2 regions of the Pseudoalteromonas sp. T1lg24 genome follow, and region 2 is predicted to be linked to the other one. Evidence: riboswitches for the same ligand, from Rfam matches in the RefSeq annotation. Region 2 holds a riboswitch; the other holds the start of a gene.
The links. A riboswitch is a leader RNA that binds a small molecule or an ion and turns the genes downstream of it on or off. The one in region 2 is predicted to bind lysine.
Positions count from the first base shown of each region.

Region 1: another riboswitch for lysine. It lies ahead of dapA (4-hydroxy-tetrahydrodipicolinate synthase); the one in region 2 lies ahead of lysC (lysine-sensitive aspartokinase 3).

Region 1 is NZ_PQCB01000034.1:379,825-383,245, forward strand. It holds gene C2M30_RS21235 (PLP-dependent decarboxylase) at 1-74, opposite strand, end outside; gene C2M30_RS21240 (2,3,4,5-tetrahydropyridine-2,6-dicarboxylate N-succinyltransferase) at 74-814, opposite strand; gene dapA (4-hydroxy-tetrahydrodipicolinate synthase) at 827-1,708, opposite strand; lysine riboswitch at 1,834-2,028, opposite strand; gene C2M30_RS21250 (Solitary outer membrane autotransporter beta-barrel domain) at 2,204-3,142, shown strand; gene C2M30_RS21255 (energy transducer TonB) at 3,329-3,421, shown strand, end outside.
Region 2 is NZ_PQCB01000016.1:106,428-109,848, reverse strand. It holds gene C2M30_RS07835 (4'-phosphopantetheinyl transferase family protein) at 1-330, shown strand, start outside; gene lysC (lysine-sensitive aspartokinase 3) at 280-1,566, opposite strand; lysine riboswitch at 1,697-1,870, opposite strand; gene nhaD (sodium:proton antiporter NhaD) at 1,954-3,207, opposite strand; gene C2M30_RS07820 (hypothetical protein) at 3,402-3,421, shown strand, end outside.

The DNA of each region.
Region 1 (3,421 bases), on a different contig from region 2:
AGATAAAATGGCAGATCTGTTTGTTGGCAAAGCTCTGCAAGTAATTGACGTTGTGGTGTGCTCAAAAAGCTCATTAACGTAAAGCCTCTTCCAGTTCTAATGATGCATCGCTTTGTTCATCACGATATTTAACGATAAGCGCACATGACATGCTTAAGCCTTGCTCGCGGCCCCATTCACTTGATGAAGGGCGTGAACCTGGAATAACAATCGCATTTTCTGGAATTGGTTCGCCTTTTTCTAAAACGCGCTCATTTACACAGTCATAAACAGGAATAGTCGCAGAAAGACGCACGCCTGGTGCTAGTACCGCACCTTTTTTAACTACAACGCCTTCAACGATGACACAACCTGCGCCGATAAATGCATCATCTTCAATTACTACAGGGCTTGCGCCAACAGGCTCTAATACACCGCCAATTTGCACTGCAGCACTTAAATGTACGTTTTTACCAATTTGAGCGCATGAGCCTACTAATGCATGGCTATCAACCATAGTGCCGGTATCGATGTAAGCGCCAATATTCACATAGGCTGGTGGCATAATCACTGTGCCGCTTGCAACATAGGCACCTGGGCGAACACTCGTACCACCTGGCACCATGCGTACACCTTCTTGTGCAGAAAAGCCGCGTACAGCAAGGTTATCTTTATCTACAAAACCACCTGGAAACTCAGTGTTAGTACCATTTTTGAAAACATCTAAAATGCCTTTTTTAACTTCAACGTTCGCGTGCCAGTTACCATTTTCATCTTGGTTTGCTGCGCGTAAGGTGCCGTTTTCTAGGTTTTTTAATAGTTCTTGCCAGTTCATAGTACTTCTCTCTTAATTCCAAGATAAAATTGTTTGATTAGCAGCGAGAATTGCTGCAGGTGATTCCAGCTCATGATGGGTAAGCGGTGGACGTAAATTAGGGGTGTTGAGCTTGCCTTGTTGGTGCATTAGCACTTTTACCGGCACAGGGTTAGCTACTTCAAATAAGCTATTTACCGCGTCGCTCCAAGTAGTAAACAGGTTTGGTGTGCCTAAAAGCGATCTGCGAACAAACTCTGCGGTTTGTTTAGGCCATGCGTTAGCAGCAACCGATACTAAACCTTTTGCGCCAGCTTGGGCAAAATATGGCATTAAGGCATCATCGCCACTGTAAATAGCTACATTAGGATTGCTGCTTCTAAATACTTCAAATTTACTAATGTCACCACTGGCCTCTTTTAAAGCCCATAAATTAGTGTGATGACTTAATGCGGATAACAGTTCAGGTGCAAGTGCCACGGCGCTGCGTCCTGGCACGTTATACAACATGCAAGGAAGTTCTGTGGCACTGAGTAAAGCATCAAACCACTGAATTTGGCCTTTAATGCCGGGTTTAGCGTAAAGTGGTGAGCCTAGTAATAGTGCGTCAATCGGTTGTTGGTTACAGAACTCTAACCATTCAAGTTGTTGCGGTAAGTTAACCCCGCCTACGGCAACCATCAAGGGTACAGTCGGCGATAAGTCACAGACAAAACGCACGATTTGCTGCTGCTCTGCGATGGTTAATGCTAAACCTTCACCTGTGCTGCCGAGTAATAAAATGCCATTGTTGGCATCTTGTTGATCTGCTACTAATTGCGCAAGATTGTCATAGTCAACTTCACCCGTCTCAGTGAAGGGGGTGACTAATGCAGTCCACAGCGGGTACTGCGTCAAATTAAATTGTGATTTCATCTCTAGCGAACTTAATATGTGTTCGAAGAAGGGATAAGAGAAAGGCTTAGTCCAGCTTCGAACAACTAAAAATTCGAAGAGCAATGGACTTAAAAAATAGATAAGGCGAATGGCCTTATTTTTCTAAGACCAGAAGCTCTCCACCAAACATATTTACTTAATACAAGTAATTGGTGACAGTCGCCGGGATTCAGCCCAAGCGCCCGAGATAAGTTATCAGCAAAAAAGCTTATCTCTCGGCGTTAATTCCCCTCATTCAGTGTCTTTGGAGTTTGCTCCCCTCAACTGAACTACCTGAATAACGCACCTCTTCCAGCCCTAAGCTAGCCGCTATTTTAAATAGCCACTAACGTAAAATAGGGTGATTGAGCGGCAATTGAAACATTTTGGACGTCTAAATGTCAATAAAATTTATTTTAGAGCACTGCAATCGCATGATGTTTAATGATATAACTAGCGGCTATTGCCGTTGAAATTAAGTAAAAATCGTTAGTTGTGAGAAAGTTAGTATTTCTGTTGTGCGTTTTTATAACCTTGCCATGCGATGCATCGGTGAAAAAAGCCTATGAGGAATCGTTTGCGTCCTCGGTAGTATTAAGTGACTCTGACGTAGTGCGCTTTGGCTTTGGTAACTTTGACCCGGTTAATATTTTAGAGCAACTCGGTGATGATGCGGGCGATAAAAGTGTTGATTTAAGAACTCAGCTACAAGTATTTGCACTGCCTTATACCTACACGTTAGACGAAGATTCACGCATAAACACGCACTTTTCTTATATTTCACAATCGCAAGAAATATTGCTGGATGATGTGACCATTCCCGACGATAGCCATGATCAAATCTTCACCGCTTATGCCGATTATGAAACAGCGCTGTATCGTTACGATAATTGGTTGTTAGAAGGCTCAATTGGTGCGCATGTGATGCACTACGACAATATTCATGACTACAACAGCCCTGAAAGCCGCGCGGCTAAAGCAGAAGTGGAAGGTATTTATTTTAATACAACTGCAAACTCAGTGTTAACCGATATGGGGTTAACTCTCAGTCGCAGAAAAGCCAGTCGTTGGGGTCATTGGTTAGTTAAGTCGAGCTATAACCACTTCTTTGGTAAAGGGTTTGGTGGTGATGATGCAACACGTGATTCAACCCCATCAGGTTGGTATTTTGCGAATAGCGTTAGGGCAACCATTAAGCTCGACCAAAAATTAAAACATACAGAGTCAATCTATCTTAAATTTCAGCGTGTTGATTTGGGTGGAGACGCACGTAGCGCCTTTAGCACAGGCCATTATTATGAGTACGGTGGCGGCTTATTAATTGACACTCGGCCGTGGACATCTTGGTTTGATAATATCGGCATTGGCTTGCATTACAACGAGGGTAGTGTACTTAGTGGCGGCAGTATTGTAATCTACTTCAATGAAGAGTAACTCCAACTCACTGTAATTGTTATTATTCTAGTGCGCTAAAAGCCATACTAACTAGGCCCAAATTATCGATGTGACATAGCACTATCAGATAAATTCCGCCTTATTAGTATGTCATTTTCTCAGCGCAATATTTGAACATAGACGTAAAGAGTTGGTGAACGCCACGAATATAAAAGGACTTAGATAATGATTCTATTACCGCTTATAACGCTGTCTGCAAGTGCCTTGAGTGCAGCTGATACATCTGATTTAGCAAACAAAACCGAACAGCTTCACTTA
Region 2 (3,421 bases):
TTAGCCAAACACTTTTATCATCAAGATGAAGTTAGAGAAATTGAAGCAGCAAACCCTATGTCCGATACTTTTTTTCGTATTTGGACATTAAAAGAGGCCCTTGCTAAAGCTGTTGCCATGCCAATTGCCCAGCTGCTTTCGCCTAATGTATATCACGGTTATGCAAAACATAATTTAGCAGCCTATAGCTGCCAAATTAATGGGTTTGATTTTAGTATTGCAACGCCAATCACTGTTAAACAGCCACCAGCGCTTGTTGAAGTTTTGCTTAAAGGTGATTTAACAGGCTTCGAGCAAACGGCTGTGAATCGCTTGCACCACGTTATCTGATTCAGTTTGCTCAACTAAGAAACACAGGTTGTGCTTACTTGCGCCATGGCAAATTAAACGAATATTAAAATCACTGAGTACACCCATTAGGTTAATTTCACCATGGCGTAATTGAATCTCAGAGCCGATTAATGCCACCAAGGTTAAATTATTCTCAACCGTTACATGACAAAACTCGCTTAACTCATCAAGACAAGCTTGATCAAGCTCCGGGCGTGATGCATTTGGCGCATTATCAAGCGTTAACGCAACACTAATTTCAGAGGTAGTAACTAAATCTACTGAAATATTGTATTTCGCTAAAATAGTGAAAACACGTGCTAAAAAGCCACTAGCAAGTAGCATTTCTGGGCTTTTTACCGTTAATAATATTTGGTTTTTACGCTGGGTTACCGCGCGAATGCCCGCTTGTTCTGATTTTTCTTTCTCAATCCATGTGCCGCCTTGCTCTGGCGCTTTACTTGAACCAACAAACACACTAATGCCACTGCGACTTGCTGGTAAAATTGTGGCTGGGTGCAATACTTTGGCACCAAAGGTTGCCATTTCTGCCGCTTCATCAAAGCTCAGCTTTGCAATCGGTGCTGCTTTTGCACATAAACGAGGATCTGTACTAAAAATACCCACTACGTCTGTCCAAATGTAAACCGCTTTTGCGTCAACCGCTTCAGCCAATAATGCTGCACTGTAATCAGAGCCACCACGGCCAAGCGTAGTTGTATCACCTTGGCTATTTGCACCAATAAAACCTTGGGTAACTACAATGTTTTCGCTTAATAACGGCAATAAGTTTGCTTGTGCTAATTCACGAGTGCGTTCAACATTCGGTTCTGCTTTACCAAAATGTGAATTGGTCGCTAGCACTTCGCGTACGTCAAAGCGCAGCGATTGTGCGCCTAAGCTGCGTAAAACTTGGGTAAATAAATACGATGATAAACGCTCACCAAAACTTAATAGCTCGTCGCTTGCTTTGTCATCAAATTCGTTTTGTAATGCAAAGGTTTTAAACGCTTCAAGTGTTGCTAAAAAACCTTCGGTAATGTCGTCATCTAATGTGAGTTTTTCAGTAATTTTGTGCTGAATAGCTACCACGGCGTCAATATGTTCTTGGCGCGTAGCGTCCGTCAAATCGTCATTTGCAAGGCTTACTAAATGATTGGTAACACCAGAGCTTGCACTTACGGCAACTAAACGGGTGCTTGGGTTTGATATAACAATTTCGGCGCAGCGCACCATAGCGTCATATTCTGCGACACTGGTACCACCAAATTTTGCTACATTAATACTCGAATTAGACACGGTCTCTCCTTTAAATCTTAATAAGGAGAACTTGGCAAGGAACGTGATTGATTACATCAGGATAGTCTCTGCCAGAAGCTCTCCACCTGTTACAGGTGACAGTCCCGAAGATTCAACTTCTAGAACCGAAGCAAGCTGGCCACAAATCCAGATCACTCCTCGGCAGTTAACCCCCTGATAGACCGTCGTCGGGAATGTGCCCTCGAATCTACTACCTGGTTAATGCACCTCTTCTGTGTTTGAATACTTAATAAGCACACAAACAAAAGCCTTCTAAAAAGAAGGCTCTTGAAATTTACCGTTTAGCCGTCTAGCTGTCAATCACTAATTAAGAAATAAACAACCAACTAAATACGATGATGAATAACCAATGGTGTAGGCAATCATCAAATACATAAACATACGTAGGTAACTTACAAAGGTAAGCTCCTTAATTTTGCTCATCGCAATAATACCCGCAGCTGAACCGATAATCAGCATTGAACCGCCTACACCGGTTGCATAGGTAAAGGTTAACCACTGACGTGTATCCATTACGATATCTGCTTTTAAAAGTGCTGCGGTAAGCGGTACGTTATCAACCGCTGCTGACAAAATACCCATAAAGTAGTTTGCATATTCAGGTGCAAGCACTTCATAAAGGTGGGTAAATTGATTCAACACACCAATCTCTTTCATCGCACCTACAAGTAGTAACACACCTACAAAGAATAATAAGGTGTCGTACTCAATTTCACGCACGTAATCGATGATCTTTTTATTCACGTCTTTTTTGCGCATTAAGAATTGCGCAACTAAGAACATTAGCGATAAACCAAATAAGAAGGTTAATAATGGCGGAATGTGATACCACACACTAAACATCAGCGTCGCTACGATGGTCGAAACAAAAATACAGGCAATGGTGATATCGGTTTTTTCAATACGGCGTAGCTCTACTTTTTCAAAAGTAATGGTGCCTTTCATGCCCATACTTAGCATCGCCGCTAAAATAAATACCGATAACGCTGCAGGAGCCACAAGCAACAACAAGTTAGCAATGGTGACTTTATCAGCAAGGAAAATCATTAAAGTAGTTACATCACCAGTGATAAGCGATACCCCACCTGAGTTCACTGCAAATACAATAAGCGTGGCATACTTAATGAGTTTTTTGGCATCAAGCTTTAACGACATCACAACCGCCAGCGATATCAGCGTTGCGGTGATGTTGTCAGAAATCGACGAGAAGAAAAATGCAAACGCACCGATTAAATACATCAAATTGCGTTCGCTCATTTCATTAGGCAATACCCTATGCACCAAGCTTTGAATAAACCCTTTGGAGTTTAAATATGCAACAAAGGTCATCGCTGCCATCAAAAACAACCACAAGGTCGCAATTTCTAAAATATTATGATCGAGTTCTTTTTGAACAGATTCTGGACTTTGCCCATGTAAAGGGGAAATAAAGAGAATAATCCAGCACAAAGTTCCAAAAAATAGCGTTGTTTTGGCTTTGTTTACATGGATAATATCCTCTATAACAATCAGCACGAATGCGATTATTATCAGCGCGAGAATAACACCTGACACCATCTTGTTATTTTAACCTGTAGAGTTGAGTTAAAAATTTGAACGAACACCCAACCTGCGGTCGATAAGAAGCCTGTTGAGCGGCGCGAAGTGTAGCACTGAAGATTACCTAAAACCACTACGGTTTTAGTCTAATTACACATTTTTTTTATAAAAAATTTACTTTTTGGATAGATATCAAGTTAACGTGGATAAATATGATCCCACCTAAAAGAAT